Regions from separate parts of the Kitasatospora sp. MBT66 genome, predicted to be linked through region 1. Evidence: riboswitches for the same ligand, from Rfam matches in the RefSeq annotation. Region 1 holds a riboswitch; the other holds the start of a gene.
The links. Region 1 has a riboswitch for FMN ahead of ribB (3,4-dihydroxy-2-butanone-4-phosphate synthase). Riboswitches for the same ligand answer to the same signal wherever they lie in the genome.
Positions count from the first base shown of each region.

Region 2: linked by a shared signal. The riboswitch ahead of BI06_RS29515 (riboflavin synthase) and the one ahead of ribB (3,4-dihydroxy-2-butanone-4-phosphate synthase) in region 1 are both predicted to bind FMN.

Region 1 is NZ_JAIY01000014.1:103,985-111,430, forward strand. Features, by position in the region: gene BI06_RS34965 (hypothetical protein) at 18-1,406, shown strand; gene ribB (3,4-dihydroxy-2-butanone-4-phosphate synthase) at 1,515-2,162, opposite strand; FMN riboswitch at 2,412-2,542, opposite strand; gene BI06_RS34975 (hypothetical protein) at 3,132-3,614, shown strand; gene BI06_RS34980 (MMPL family transporter) at 4,083-6,338, opposite strand; gene BI06_RS34985 (TetR/AcrR family transcriptional regulator) at 6,480-7,154, shown strand.
Region 2 is NZ_JAIY01000010.1:1,108,270-1,115,715, reverse strand. Features, by position in the region: gene BI06_RS29540 (HIT family protein) at 1-208, opposite strand, end outside; gene BI06_RS29535 (DUF1508 domain-containing protein) at 358-555, shown strand; gene BI06_RS29530 (MSMEG_1061 family FMN-dependent PPOX-type flavoprotein) at 642-1,337, opposite strand; gene BI06_RS29525 (antibiotic biosynthesis monooxygenase) at 1,466-1,771, shown strand; gene BI06_RS29520 (SCO4226 family nickel-binding protein) at 1,800-2,048, opposite strand; FMN riboswitch at 2,308-2,435, shown strand; gene BI06_RS29515 (riboflavin synthase) at 2,655-3,350, shown strand; gene BI06_RS29510 (nicotinamide mononucleotide transporter family protein) at 3,347-3,991, shown strand; gene BI06_RS29505 (bifunctional 3,4-dihydroxy-2-butanone-4-phosphate synthase/GTP cyclohydrolase II) at 3,988-5,289, shown strand; gene ribH (6,7-dimethyl-8-ribityllumazine synthase) at 5,386-5,856, shown strand; gene BI06_RS29495 (phosphoribosyl-ATP diphosphatase) at 5,977-6,249, shown strand; gene hisG (ATP phosphoribosyltransferase) at 6,342-7,190, shown strand; gene BI06_RS29485 (PH domain-containing protein) at 7,314-7,446, shown strand, end outside.

The sequences.
Region 1 (7,446 bases):
GTCGGAGGCGCATCGACATGGCAACGCACCCCCTGGTCGCGCTGAGAACCGCGACCGGCCTCTCGCAGGCCGCCTACGCCCGGCTGATCGCCAGGACCCACGCGGAGCTCGGGCACGGACAGATGGCCGCGCGGCGGGAGAAGGTGTCCCGATGGGAATCCGGGCGGATCGCCCCCGAGTTCACTGCCCAGCTCGCCATCGCCCGTATCCACCAGGTGGACGAGGGCATCGTGCTGCGTCTGGGATGGCCGCAATGGCTCATGGCCGCCACCGGGGACCACGACCTCCTCCAGCAGCCGTGGTCCCCGCAGGGCGCCGTCGCCGTCTCCCGGCTCACCGCGGCCGCGGCGGGAGAGCCCGGCGCCGCGCTGATCGCCACCGGCTCCTGCCTCACCGCCCAGATCCGCGGCGTCCTCGCAGCCCTCGCAGGTGGAGCCCGCCCGCCCGAACGCGGCGGTCCCCGCATCGCCCCCGAAGCACTCGTCTGGGCCGAGCAGCGCATTCTCGCCCTCGAACGACTCGAAACCGGCAGCCCCGTCCCCCAGCACGCCCTCTACCTCGCCGCCCGCACCGAGTACCGGCTGATCACCGATCTGCTGACCAGCCACGGATACGACCGCGCCACCGGCACCCGACTGCTCCTGCTGTGCGCCCGCACCGCCACCCTGTGCACTTGGACCAGTCACGTCGCGGGAGACGAAGCCTGGACCGAGCGCTACAACCTCGCGGCGATCCGTGCGGCCTCTGCCGCCGGAGCACCGCATCACACCGTCGCCTACCTCACCCAGCTCTGCTACCGCCACCTGCGCCGCGGCGACCCCCGCGACGCGCTCTCCCTGCTCCGGGCCGCCCGCGCGATCGTCCCCCGCCCCACGCCACGTCTGGCCGTCAAGCTGCACGCCCGTCAGTCCGTCCTCTCCGCCCGGCTCGCCCAACGCACCGCCGGCCTGCGCGCCCTGGACCGCGCCGAACACGCCCTCGCCGCGGCCTCACCGCAGTGGGACCCGGAAGCCGATCCCACCAGCGGCAACATCAACGAGGACTACCTCGACTTCTCCCGCGGCCACACCTGGCTGCGTCTGGGGCAGCCCACCCGCGCACTGTCCTGCTTCAGTGCCCTGCTCGGCGACCGAGCGGCCCCGGACCGGTCCCCGAGCCCCTACGACCCCGTCCAACTGTGCCCGGCCGTCGAGGCCCAGCTGGACGCCGGACGGATCGACGAGGCCGCAGCCACGATCCGCCGCGCCATCGACCGTACCGGCGGTTTCCTGCCCGGACTCGCCAACCGCTTCCGCCGCTACCTGGCCCCCCACGCCGGCCACCCGGACGTGCGGGAACTCCTGGAGCGACTGGCCGAACGCCCCCCGGCGCACGCCGTACCCGACCGCGGGCAGCAGAACCCGTGAGATCCGACCCGGCCGGCCGTGATGTACCGCCGGAGCCGGACGGACCGGTGGGAACTGCGCACGGGGATCGTCCTCCGTCCTCGATCGGATCGAGGAACGTCGGGACGCTCAGACAGGGGGCTCGGTGGCCAGCCGGTAGGCCACCAGGTCGCCCACCGAGATCAGCACCAGCCCGTCGCGCGCGGCGAGTTGCTGCAGGTCGTGGAGGCGGGCCATGCGCCAGTCCGGCCGGACGACCTCGCACATGGCGGTCACACCGGAGAGCCCCGCCAGGCGGGACAGGTCCACCCCGGCCTCGGTGTGGCCGTCGCGCTCCAGCACGCCGCCGCGAGCGGCGCGCACCGGGAAGACGTGGCCCGGCCGGGCGAAGTCGCCCGGCGCGACGGCCGGGTCGGCCAGCGCCTGCACGGTGCGCGCCCGCTCCTCGACCGGGATGCCGGTGGTTCCACCGGCGATCAGGTCCACCGAGACGGTGAAGGCCGTGCCGTGCAGACCGGAGTTCTCCGCCGCCATCTGCGGCAGGTCGAGTTCCTCGCACCGCTCGACCGGCACGGCCGCGCAGACCACGCCGGAGGTGTGGTCGAGCATGTACCGCAGCGCGGTCTCGTGGGTGTACTCGGCAGCCACCATGAGGTCGCCTTCGTTCTCGCGGGACTCGTCGTCGAAGACGATCACGAAAGCGCCACGGCGGAAGGCCTCGATCGCTTGCTCAACCTGCTGCAGGCGGTCGGCTCGTGGGAAACGCGTGGTTGCCATCTGCTCTCTCCTGAGGTCGGGAAACCCTGGACCGGGAGGTCCGGAGGGTTCACTGGTCTGCGAGAGAACGCGGCCATCCGGAAAGACACATGCTTGCGCGCACGGCCCTCCACAATGGACGGCGCCGAGTGCGCGGGGAGGGACGGCGAACGGCAGCTCGCCCCCGTGCACAGACGCCGTTCCGGGGAAAGCGAGCACCAGGTCCGCACGGTGGGGCGGCAAGCCCACTACCGGCCGGACACGGTGTCGCCGCGCACTGCCTTCCATCCGGACTTTCACCGTCGGTCCTGGAGTTTCACCAGGTCAACCAGCCGATGGCTTCGGCTGGGTCGCGGACTTTGACCGCCGGTTCGGAATTGCACCGACCCCGGAGCGCGCGAACACTCAGACCGATCATGACACGTGTGCCCCGGGTTGTGGATGTGTGCCCCGAAGGAGGCAACAAGTCGGTGGCTGGGGGACGGTCCGTCACATCGACTTCCCGCTTGCTCTCCCGAGGGCGACCCGCACCGAGACGAACACCTCCAGCAACGCAGGTCGTCCGCGACAACGCCCTCGCCGTCGCGGGCGAGGGCGGTGTCGCGGATTGTCCGCATGCGTTCCGTGACCCCGTGCCACGTGGGCGCGAAGCACCGGCCCTGGGACCACGTTGGACCACGCCAGATGAGCGCCCATGAAGGCTGAGGGATGAAAACGGACGCTTGTGCGCAAGGAAAACACTGGGTCACCGTCAGCAGTTCGCAGGCCCAGTACGCCTGGTACCGCGACATGATCGCCGCCTGCCGGGCGCGGGATGCGTCACCGAGCCGGTAACTTAGCTGCAGCACAGTAGAGTTCGTGAGAGTCGTGACTGCCGCTAAAGATCTGCCCGTCATGGCCGGCCTGTTCGACGGACCGAGGGCCCCCGTACCATCGGGGGGCCGGTGGCGGCGGTGACGCCGGTCGGCTGACACGTCAGGGAGGGTTCGGGTGGCGGACGGCAGGCACGAGGACGGCGATGCGAACCCATCGGAGTTGGCGGCGCTGCGACTGAGGCTCTACCTAGAGTCGCTCCAGCTCCTGATGCCCGAGCCGCAGTTCAAGCTTCTGAGGGACCTTCTGTACGGCTATGCCGAGCTCGGCGGAGGCCGGATCGAGGTGAAGCTGGACGACGAGGAGCGGGAGCTGTTCACACCTGCCGTGCAGCACGAACTGCTCGTTCTCCTCGGCCTGCTCGGTGCCATGGCACCTGGGCACGAGGACCGCGCCGACCACGTGGTGGCCGACCTCGGTGACGGTGAGTGGGTCAAGGGGGCCATGTCGCTCGTACCGCCGGAGGTCGCCTCCGACCCGACCCGCCTGCGCCGACTGCGTGACAGGTTCGACGCTGTGGAAGGCGAGCGGGCGGGCGACCGTGCGACGGTGGAGGGCATCGCCGAGGTGAGCGGGATGGCGGGGACGGAAGAGAACTGATCTGAGTGAGTTCAGCTCCGCAGCTGCCTCTCCGACGGCTGACCGAGCCGGGACGTGGCCTTCGTCCACGGCGAAGAGACAGTGCCGAGCACAATCCTGCGGATCGCCCTGACCGGACTCGTGCGGTGATTGCCGATGACCAGCCGGCTGCCGGTCGGGCTGCGCTCGGGAGGGGAGGGAACGCAGGAACCCGGTCCAGGACACCTCGGCCCTGTGCGGATTGCGGTGGTCGATCCTGGTCTCGCAACCAGGGTCTGTGCCCGGTAAGCAGCAGAAGAGGCAACTGCTGCCGCGAGGCGATGCTGTGGGTGGCGTGCGGTGGATCCTGAGTGGGTGTGAACCGAGGTTGTACCCCGGACAGGCCCCACTCGTTGTTCGCTCCCGTCCACCAAGGGCGGGAGTCAATGCTCGTCGGTCTCGTGACGGCGGACCGCGGGCGCCCCACGGCCCCGCGGTCCGCCGCTGCCGCTACCGGACCGCCGCCACGGGGCGGGGTGCCTCGGGGGTGGGCTTCGGCAGGTAGTGCTCCGTGTGGCCTTCGACGTGGAGGTGGGGGAGGCGGCGGTCCAGCCAGGTGGGCAGCCACCAGTTGCCGCGGCCGAGCAGGTGCATCACGGCCGGTACCAGCAGCAGTCGGACCAGCGTGGCGTCGATCAGGATGGCCGAGGCCATGCCGACGCCGATGACCTTGATCGGCAGGTCGGGGGACGGGACGAAGGCCGCGAACACGGCGACCATGATGGCCGCCGCGGCGGTGATGACCCGGGCGGTGCCCGCCAGTCCGCTGACGATGGACTCGGCGTTGTCGTTGCTGCGGAGCCAGGCCTCACGCATCCGGCTCACCAGGAAGACCTCGTAGTCCATCGAGAGGCCGAACAGGACGGCGAAGGTCAGCACCGGAACGAAGGCCGGCAGCGGGGTGGGGCTGTCGATGCCGATCAATCGGCCGGCGGTGCCGCCTTCGAGGGCGAGCGCGACCACGCCGTACGCGGCTCCGACGGAGAGCAGGTTCATCACCGCGGCCTTGAGGGCGACGGCGAGGCTGCGGAAGGCCACCAGGAGCAGGAGCATCGACACCGTGACCACGCCGCCGACCAGCAGCGGGATGCGACGGGAGATGTTGTCGGTGCTGTCGATCGCGCTCGCGGTCGCCCCGCCGACGTGCACCCGGACGCCGGGGCCGACCGCACCCGGGACGACGTGGTCGCGGAGGTCGCGGACCAGGGACTTGGTGGCGCTGGACTGCGGACCGCTGTCCGGGACGACGGTGAGCAGAACTGAACGGCCGTCGGTGCCGGGCACCGGAGGGGTCACCGCCGTGACGCCGGGCACCGCCTTCAGCGCGGCGGGCAGCGCGGCTGTCGCGTCGGCGGGGGTGCCCGGCGCCAACTCGGCGACCAGGACCAGCGGTCCGTTGCTGCCGGGTCCGAAGCCGGCGGCCACCGTGTCGTACGCCAGCCGGTTCGAGCGCCCGGCGGGGTCGTTGCCCGCGTCCGGGAAGCCGAAGCGCACGCCCAGGAACGGTGCCGCGAGCGCCAGCAGGACGACGACGCCGGTGACGGCACCGAGGACGCGGTAACGCTCGACGAGCCTGCTCCAGCGCAGCCAGCCGGCGCCCACCGAGTTCCCGCCCCGGGTGGCGCGGCGCCGGGGCAGGGGCAGTCGGAGGCGCTCGATGTGTCGGCCGAGGTAGCCGAGCAGGGCGGGGAAGAGCGTGGTGGACGCGGCGATCACGACGAACACGGAGAGGATCGCCGAGACCGCGGCGCCGCGCATGAACGACAGACCCATCGCGAACAGCCCGAGCATGCTGACCACCACGGTCGTTCCGGCGACCACGACCGCGCGACCCGCGGTGTCCAGCGCGGCGACCGTGGCGGCCTCGGGTTCGAGCCCCTCGGCGCGCCACTCGCGGAACCGGGTGACCAGCAGCAGCGCGTAGTCGATGCCGACGCCGATGCCCAGCATCGCGGCGAGCGAGGTGGACCAGTCCGGGACCGGCATGATCGCGGCGAGGACCGGCAGCAGGGTGCTGCTGACCGCGAGCCCGCCGAGCGCGGTGAGCATCGGCAGGCCGGCGGCCACGACCGAGCCGAAGGTGATCACCAGGATCACGGCGGCAGCCGCGATGCCGATGGCCTCCGAGCCGATCGCGCCCTGCTCGGCCTGCTGGACCGTCATGCCGCCGAGGTGGACGCGCAGGCCGCCGTCGACGGGGCGGGCGAGGTCGAGCAGCCGCCGAGTGTCCGCCTTCGGCATGTCGGGTGCGACGGCGACGTCCAGGTGGATCTGCCCGAGGGCGGTGCGGCCGTCCGCCGACACCTTGCCGCGCGGGCCGTACGGGTCGTCGATGCCGCTGACGTGCGGAACCTCCGCCATCCGGGCGAGCAGGTCCTTGACCCGGTCACGGGTGGCGGCGTCGGTCACGCTGCCGTCCGCGGTCAGCACCAGGCTGATCGACTCACCGCCCAGCCCGGGGAAGTCCCGTGTCAGCAACTGCTGGGCCTGCTTGGAGTCCGAGCCGGGCGCGCTGTAGTCGGCGCTGTACTTGGCGCCGAGGCCGGCCGAGAGGCCGAAGGCCGCGCCGGCGGCGAGCAGCCAGAGCAGCACCGTGCGGCCCCGGTTCCGGAAGCTCCAACCGGCTATGCGGCCGAGGGGGCCGGGCCGGTGTGACCCGCTCTCGCCGGCGGCTGTCCGCCGGCCGTCGCGCAGTCCCTGGGACATGTGGTCCTCCGTGCGTCGTCAGGGGCTCCGCCCCCAGACAATGCGTTACGCTTCATAACGCACATGATGAAGCGTAACGTTCCCCTCGGTGGGCACGGATTGTCAACGCGGTGACTGGTACGGCGGGCGGATGGAGATGCGATGACGGATGGGTCGACCGACGAGAGCGGGCAGCTGAGCCGCCGCGAACGGCTGCGCGCCGACACCGTGGAGGAGATCAAGCGCGCGGCCCTGACCCTGATCGTCGAGCGCGGCGCCGCGAACCTCCGCTTCACCGACATCGCCCGCAGCATGGGGATGACCCCGCCCGCCCTGTACCGCTACTTCGCCGACCGGGACGAGCTGCTCACCGCCCTGGTCGCCGACTCCTACGACAGCCTGTCGGACGCCTTGACGGCAACCCGCGGGACCGTGCCGCCGGACGACCTGGACGGCCGCTTCGGTGCCACCTGCACTGCCTACCGCACCTGGGCGCAGCGGAATCCGGAGCGCTTCGCCCTCATCTTCGGCTCCCCCGTACCCGGGTACGCGGCCCCGCCGGACGGGCCGACCGTGGCGGCCGGTCAACGGGCGATGGATCACATGGCCGAACTCGTCGCCGACACGGCCGAGCGCGGCCGGCTCGGCAGCTCGCTGGTGCCGGACCCGGCGGAAGCCCTGATGCTGGCCTGGGCCACGGTTCACGGCTTCGTCACCCTCGAGGCGCACGGCCACTTCCACATGCTCGACCAGCAAGCGCGGGACCGCCTCTTCGCAGTCCAGGCGGGCGCCGCCGCGCGCACCGCAGGCCTGTCGCCGGCCGTGGACCAGCGGTGATCAGGTCCCCGTCGGTGGCCCGACAGCACCGAGCTCCCTCGAGCCCCGGCGGCGCACCCCCACGGCCTCCTGCGCCCGGTGCCGCGATCTGACCGCCGCCCACCGGGCCCGACCGGTCCGGCGGTTGAGGCCCCCTCGGGTCCGACGCCGGTGTCCCGGGTGTGACATCGGCCACACCGGTGCCCGCCGGGGGGTGGTCAACTGGCGCTCGCAGTGGTCGAATCCGCAGGTCATGGGCACAATGCGGCGCTCCGGGCGGGCCGGGGGCGGGTGAATGATCTGGCTGGCCGGG
Region 2 (7,446 bases), on a different contig from region 1:
CGGCCGCCACCCGCCGCACCCGCAGGAAGAACGGGCCCACGTCCGCCGGCGGCAGGTCCGTGAGGGTGGGGCGGTGGTCGCGGGGGACCACCAGCACATGGCCGGGGAAGAGCGGCCGGCGGTCCAGGAAGGCCACCGCCACCTCGTCGTCCAGCACCCGGTGCGCGGGCTCCGTGCCGGCGACCACCGCGCAGAAGACGCAGTCCATCCGTCCATTCAACCGGCCCCGGGCCGCCCCGGCACCCGCTCCGGCCGGGGTCACCCGTCCGGACCCCGAGCGGGTGCGGGCCGACGGCGCCCGGGCGCACCGTGCAGGTGGGGCGCGCGGCGCGTCCCGTCGACGAGGAGGTGGCCCGGATGGCGGGCAAGTTCGAGGTGTACGAGGACGCCGGCGGCAAGTTCCGGTTCCGGCTCAAGGCGGGCAACGGCGAGATCGTCGCCACCGGCCAGGGCTACGCGAGCAAGGACGCCGCCCACAAGGGCGTCGAGGCCGTCCAGCGGGCGGCGAACGGCGCGAGCGTGGTGGACGTCGCCAAGTCCGGGGCCGCGGCCTGACCCCGGCGGTCGTGCGGGGCCGGACGGGGCGGCACGAGCAGCCCCGGCCCGGCCCCGCACCGTCGTTCCCGCCCACGCTCCCGCCGTTACTCGTAGCGGTAGAGCAGGGCCTCCCGCTCGTTCTGCTCGATCGCCTCGACGGTCAGCGACGGGTCCGCCAGGTGCGAGAGCGTGACCTCGGCCGAACTCGGCTGGGCGTCCTCGGCGAGCCAGTTCTCCGGCTTCCACGCCGAGGCGCGCAGGAACGCCTTCGGGCAGTGCGCGAACACCTCCTCGACCGCGACCACGATCGCGCTGCGCGGCGGCTTGCCGACCGCCGTCAGCTGCTCCAGCAGCCGGGGATCGGTGGAGACGCAGGCCCGCCCGTTGACCCGCAGCGTGGTGTCCCGGCCCGGCACGACGAACAGCAGCCCGATCCGGCCGGTCCCGACGATGTTGTGGAGGGTGTCCAGCCGCTTGTTGCCGGTCGCGTCCGGGATCGCCAGGGTGAACTCGTCCAGCACGGACACGAGTCCGGCCGGTCCGCCGCGCGGCGACACGTCGCAGCGTCCCTCGGCGTCCGTGCTGGCCAGGAGGACCAGCGAGGAGCAGGCGATCAGCTGCCGGGCGACCTCGTGGATGCGGTCCACCTGCTTGCGGCGCGCGTGGTCCCCGGGCTGCTCGTAGACCTCCCGCAGCCCGGCCGCGTCACGCACGGAGGTGGCGGCGAGCGCCTCGAACAGGCCGGAGGGCCGGTCCGGCCCGGGTGTTGACGGAACAACGGATTCCGGTGTGCTGGTCATACCGATCAACGTAACCGAGCCCGTGCCGACGCGGCCCGTCACCGTCGGGAAATCCTGCCCGAACCCCTCGCCACCAGCGCTTTCGCGTCGATAATGGGGCCAGGACGCTTTCGGGGCAGGTGGTCGCCGTGATCATCAGAATCTGGGCCGGGCAGGTCATGGCCGGGCACATCGAGGAGTTCTGCGAGGTGCTGACCAGCAAGGTGCTCCCACAACTCGGGCGCACCGAGGGCTGCCTCGGCGGCGAGCTGTTGCGCTCCGTCACCGAGGGCGGGCACCGGGTGCTCGTGGTCAGCCGCTGGCGCGACGAGGCGGCGCTGCTCGGCTACGCGGGGCCGATGTGGCGGATCCGACCGGTCTGGTCGGAGGGCGAACTGCGGTACCTGGCCCACCCGCCGGAGGTCACCCACTTCACGCCGGTCCCCGTGCCCTGATCCGCCGGGGCCCGCCGCCGGGTCGTGCTCAGACGATCAGCGGAACCGGGTGCACCTCGGCCGCCGGATGCCCGGTGCGCTCGTGGATCCGCTGCACGGCCTCCTTCGACGGAGCCTCGGACAGGCAGTAGACGTGGCCCGACTCCGGATCGGCCCAGGCCTGCTCGAAGGTCACGCCCTCGTCGGCCTGGATCGCCAGGTCGGCCTGGTGCGCCATCCGCAACTCTTCCTCGGTGATGCCGGCCATCCCGTGGTGGACGTCCATGAACTTGGCCATAGCTCCCGCACCTCCTGCGGTCGCCCGCGACGGCGCGTGCCGCCGCCCCGGTACCACCAGCCTGCGCCCGCCGCACCCCGGACCGCCACCGGACGCCCCGCGCGGGCGCGCCGCCGGAGGCCCCGCGCGGGCGGCGAACCCCCTCCGGCGACCCGCGTCGTCCATTCCCCGGCGCCGAGTGAAAGAGGCCACAGTGGACACCTCTCCCTGGCTCCGCGCGGATCATGGCAGAATGACGGCAGAATCAGCAGTGACGTTCAGCGCACTCCGGGGTCGGTGAAAATCCGAACCGGCGGTTACAGTCCGCGACCCGTCCGCAGCCAGCGGCCGGTTGACCAGGTGAAATTCCTGGACCGACGGTTAAAGTCCGGATGGGAGGTGTGCGCGGCGGACGAGTGAGCAGGGCCCGTGGTCCCCCGGTGGACCTCGGGAGGCGGTGTGCGGCGACGGACGGGGTCCCCCCTCGTTCCGGCGCCCGGTTCGGCGGCAGCCCGGTGACGGGTCCCGTTGCCGTCCGGCGCCCGTGTACCCCTTGCCCGCGCCTGTCCGCGTCCTTCTCCCGTGCCGCACCCCGGAGTCCGCGCCCCAAGCGCGAGGAGAACCCGGGTGTTCACCGGCATCATCGAAGAGCTCGGCGAGGTCGTGTCGATCGAGGAGATCGGCGACTCCTCGCGAATCCGTCTGCGCGGCCCGGTGGTCTGCGAGGGCGCGCGGCACGGGGACTCCATCGCGGTCAACGGCGTCTGCCTGACCGTCGTCGACAGCCCCGAGGAACTCGCGGCGGGCACCGGCGAGTTCAGCGCCGACGTGATGGCCGAGACACTGCACCGTTCCAGCCTGGGCGAGTTGAAGCCCGGCGGACGGGTCAACCTGGAGCGCGCCATGGCGCTCGGCGCCCGGCTCGGCGGACATCTGGTGCAGGGTCATGTCGACGCCACCGGGCGGCTGTTGGGCCGCGAACCGGGGGAGCGCGACGCGGCCGGCGAACTCCGCTGGGAGGTGCTGCGGTTCTCGCTGCCCGACTCCGTCTCGCGCTACCTGGTCGAGAAGGGCTCGATCACCGTCGACGGCGTCAGCCTCACCGTGGTCGAGGCCGCCCGCGACAGCTTCACCGTCAGCCTCATCCCGGCCACCCTCGCGCTGACCACCCTCGGCACCAGGGCCGTCGGCGACAGCGTCAACCTGGAGGTCGACGTCCTCGCCAAGTACGTGGAGCGGCTGCTGGAGGCCCGCACCCTCCCGCCGCTGCCCGGGGCGAACGTGCCGGACGCGACCGACACCACCCCGGGGGAGGAACGGTGAACTGGCTCAACGGCACCGTCCACCTGCTCGGCCAGGACGTCTACCGCTCCGACATCATCGGCAACCTGTTCGGCCTCGCCGCGCTCGCCCTCGGCTGGCAGCGCTCCCGGCTGACCTGGCCGGTCCAGTTGCTCTCCGGCCTGGTCCTGGTCGGCGCCTACTGGAGCGCCCACCTCAGCGGCGGCGTCGGCAAGCAGATAGTCGTGATCACGGCCGCCGTGTGGGGCTGGACCCGGTGGCAGCGCGGCAGGCGGGGCGACGGCGACGTCGCCGTGCGCTTCGCCACCGGCCGTGAGCGCGCCGCGCTGATCGGCGGCACCGCGCTCGGCACCCTGGCGGTCGGCACGCTCTTCACCGCCGTCCCGCAACTGTCCTGGGACGCCTGGCCGGACGCCTACATCTTCGTCGGCACCCTGGCCGCGATGGTCGCCCAGGCCCGCGGCTGGGTCGAGTTCTGGTTCGCCTGGATCGCCGTCGACCTGGTCGGCGTGCCGCTCGCCTTCAACAACGGGCTGGTCTTCTCCGGCTTCACCTACTCCGTGTACTTCGTCCTGGTCCTGCTCGGCCTGCGCGCCTGGTGGCTCCGCGGCCGCACCGCACACCCCGTGACCGACCCCGCCCTCCAGGGAGCCTCCGCATGACCGAGAACCCCACCACGCGTCCGGCAGAGCACCCCACCGCGACCCCGGCCGGGGACAGCGCCGCCGAGTTCGTCCTCGACCCGGTCGAGCGGGCCGTCGCCGACATCGCGCTCGGCCGCGCCGTGATCGTCGTCGACGACGAGGACCGCGAGAACGAGGGCGACATCGTCTTCGCCGCCTCCGCCGCCACCCCCGAGCTGATGGCCTTCACCGTCCGCTACAGCTCCGGCGTGATCTGCGCCCCGATGACCGGCGCCGAACTGGACCGCCTCAAGCTCCCGCCGATGACCCAGGTCAACGAGGACCGCAAGGGCACCGCCTACGCCGTCTCGGTGGACGCCAGGGACGGCGTCGACACCGGCATCTCGGCCGCCGACCGGGCCCGCACCGTGCGCCTGCTCGCCTCGCCCGGCACCGGCCCCGCCGACCTCGCCCGGCCGGGGCACGTCTTCCCGCTGCGCGCCGTCGAGGGCGGCGTGCTGGTCCGCCCCGGCCACACCGAGGCCGCGGTCGACCTGGCCCGGCTGGCCGGCCTGCCGCCGGCTGGCGCGATCGCCGAGGTGGTCAACGACGACGGCACCATGGCCCGGCTGCCCGAACTGGTGGCCTTCGCCCGCGAGCACAACCTGGCGATCATCTCGATCGAGGACCTCATCGCCTACCGCCGCCGCACCGAGCTGCACGTCGACCGGGCCGCCGTCACCTCCCTGCCGACCGCGTTCGGCGAGTTCACCGCCGTCGGCTACCGGGGCACCCTCGACGGCGTCGAGCACATCGCGCTGGTCGCCGGCGGACTCGCCGAGGACGGCCGGCTCCCCGACGGCGAGGACGTCCTGGTCCGGGTCCACTCCGAGTGCCTGACCGGCGACGTGCTCGGCTCGCTGCGCTGCGACTGCGGCCCCCAGCTGCAGGCCTCGCTGCGCCGGGTCGCCGAGGCCGGCCGCGGCGTGGTGCTCTACCTGCGCGGCCACGAGGGCCGGGGCATCGGCCTGGCGCACAAGCTGCGCGCCTACGAGCTCCAGGAGCGCGGCCGGGACACCGTCGACGCCAACCTCGACCTGGGCCTGCCCGCGGACGCCCGGGACTACAGCATCGGCGCCCAGATGCTCGGCGACCTCGGCGTCCGCTCGCTGACGCTGCTGACCAACAACCCGGACAAGCTCACCGCGCTCACCGAGCACGGGCTCAAGGTCAAGGGCCGCGAGCCGGTGGAGATCCCGGCCGGCGAGCACAACGCGCGCTACCTGCGGACCAAGCGCGACCGGATGGGCCACGACCTGCCCGGCCTCGACGGCTGACCCGGCCGCACCGCCCCCTGCACCGACCCGCACCCGCACCCCCGTACTGATCCGCAACCCGCAACCAGCAACCCGAACCACCGAAAGGCACCGCACATGAGCGGCCACGGAGCCCCCGAGCTGACCATCGACAACGCCGCCGACCTCAAGGTCGCCGTGATCGCCGCCCAGTGGCACGAGCAGGTGATGAACGGCCTGCTCGACGGTGCCCACCGCGCCCTCAAGGAACTGGGCGTCGCCGAGCCGACCGTCCTGCGCGTCCCCGGCACCTTCGAGCTGCCGGTGGCCGCCAAGCGCCTCGCCGAGCGCGGCTACGACGCCGTGGTCGCCCTCGGCGTGGTCGTCCGCGGCGGCACCCCGCACTTCGACTACGTCTGCCAGGCCGCCACCGCGGGCCTCACCCAGGTCTCCGTGGACACCGGCGTCCCGGTCGGCTTCGGCGTACTGACCTGCGACAACGAGCAGCAGGCGGTGGACCGCGCCGGCCTGCCCGGCTCCACCGAGGACAAGGGCCACGAGGCGGTCACCGCGGCCGTCGCGACCGCCCTCGCGCTGCGCGCCCTCTAGAGGGCCGGTCTCCGGCCGATCGGCCGGAGCGCCACCCGGACCGTGGACGTCCACCGGACTGTCCACGGTCCGGAACTGTTTACCGCCGGTCCGCCCGCACGCCGTATGGTGAGTCCCATCATGGCTTCGAAGACATTCGAGGAGCTCTTCACCGAGCTCCAGCAGAAGGCCGCCACCGGCGACCCCTCGTCCTCCCGTACCGCGCAGCTCGTCCAGCAGGGCGTCCATGCGATCGGCAAGAAGGTCGTCGAGGAGGCCGCCGAGGTCTGGATGGCCGCCGAGTTCCAGTCCGACGAGCAGACCGCCGAGGAGATCTCGCAACTCCTCTACCACCTTCAGGTGATGATGGTCGCCCGCGGGCTGACGCTCGACGACGTCTACAAGTACCTCTAGACCGCCGGACCTCCGACCGGCCGCCGGACCCCCGGTCCGCCCCGGCCGCCCGGAAACCCCACCCACACCGAACAGGTAAGGAACTGACCTCCATGCTGCGCATCGCCGTGCCCAACAAGGGTTCGCTCTCGGGTCCCGCGGCGGAGATGCTCCATGAGGCCGGCTACCGGCAGCGCAAGGACTCCAAGGAACTGGTGCTGGTCGACCCGGGCAACCAGGTCGAGTTCTTCTTCCTGCGCCCGCGCGACATCGCCGTCTACGTCGGCTCCGGCCGCCTGGACGTCGGCATCACCGGCCGGGACCTGCTGCTGGACTCGCACTCCAACGCCGAGGAGGTGCTCGCGCTCGGCTTCGCCGGCTCGACCTTCCGGTTCGCCCGCCCGGTCGGCGCGGCGGTCGAGGACGTCGCGGACCTCGAGGGCCTGCGGATCGCCACCTCCTACACCGGCCTGGTCGAGCAGCACCTGGCCGACCGCGGTGTGAAGGCCACCGTCACCAAGCTGGACGGCGCGGTGGAGACCGCGGTGCAGCTGGGCGTCGCCGATGTGATCGCCGACGTGGTGGAGACCGGCACCAGCCTGCGCAACGCCGGTCTGGAGGTGTTCGGAGAGCCGATCCTGATCTCCGACTCCGTGGTGATCCGCCCCAAGGGCGCCGGCGAGGACCCCCGCGTCGACCAGTTCCTGCGCCGGCTGCAGGGCGTGCTGGTGGCCCGCCGCTACGTGCTGATGGACTACGACATCCGCGCCGAGAACGTCGGCGCCGCCGTCGCCCTGACCCCGGGCCTGGAGTCGCCGACCGTCTCCCCGCTGCACACCGAGGGCTGGGTGGCCGTCCGCTCGATGGTGCTCCGCAAGGAGGCCCAGCAGATCATGGACGACCTGTGGGGCATCGGCGCCCGGGCGATCCTGGTCACCAACATCCACGCCTGCCGCCTCTGAGCGGCGCCGGCATAAGCACCGGTTGAATGGGGTGGGGCCGCCGTCGGCGCCCCACCCCGTTTCCGTGGTCCGACCCGTTCGCCGTCCGACCGCCCCACCCCTCGAACCACCCCGGAGCCCCTCGTGTCCACCCCCGCCGAGTTCCCCGTCACCTGGGCCCCGCGCCGCACCCGCGCCGTGCTGCTGCCGGTCTGCGTCGTGCTGGTCGTGCTGTTCGCCGTGATCGCGGTCGCCCTCCCGGCCAACTGGCAGCTCA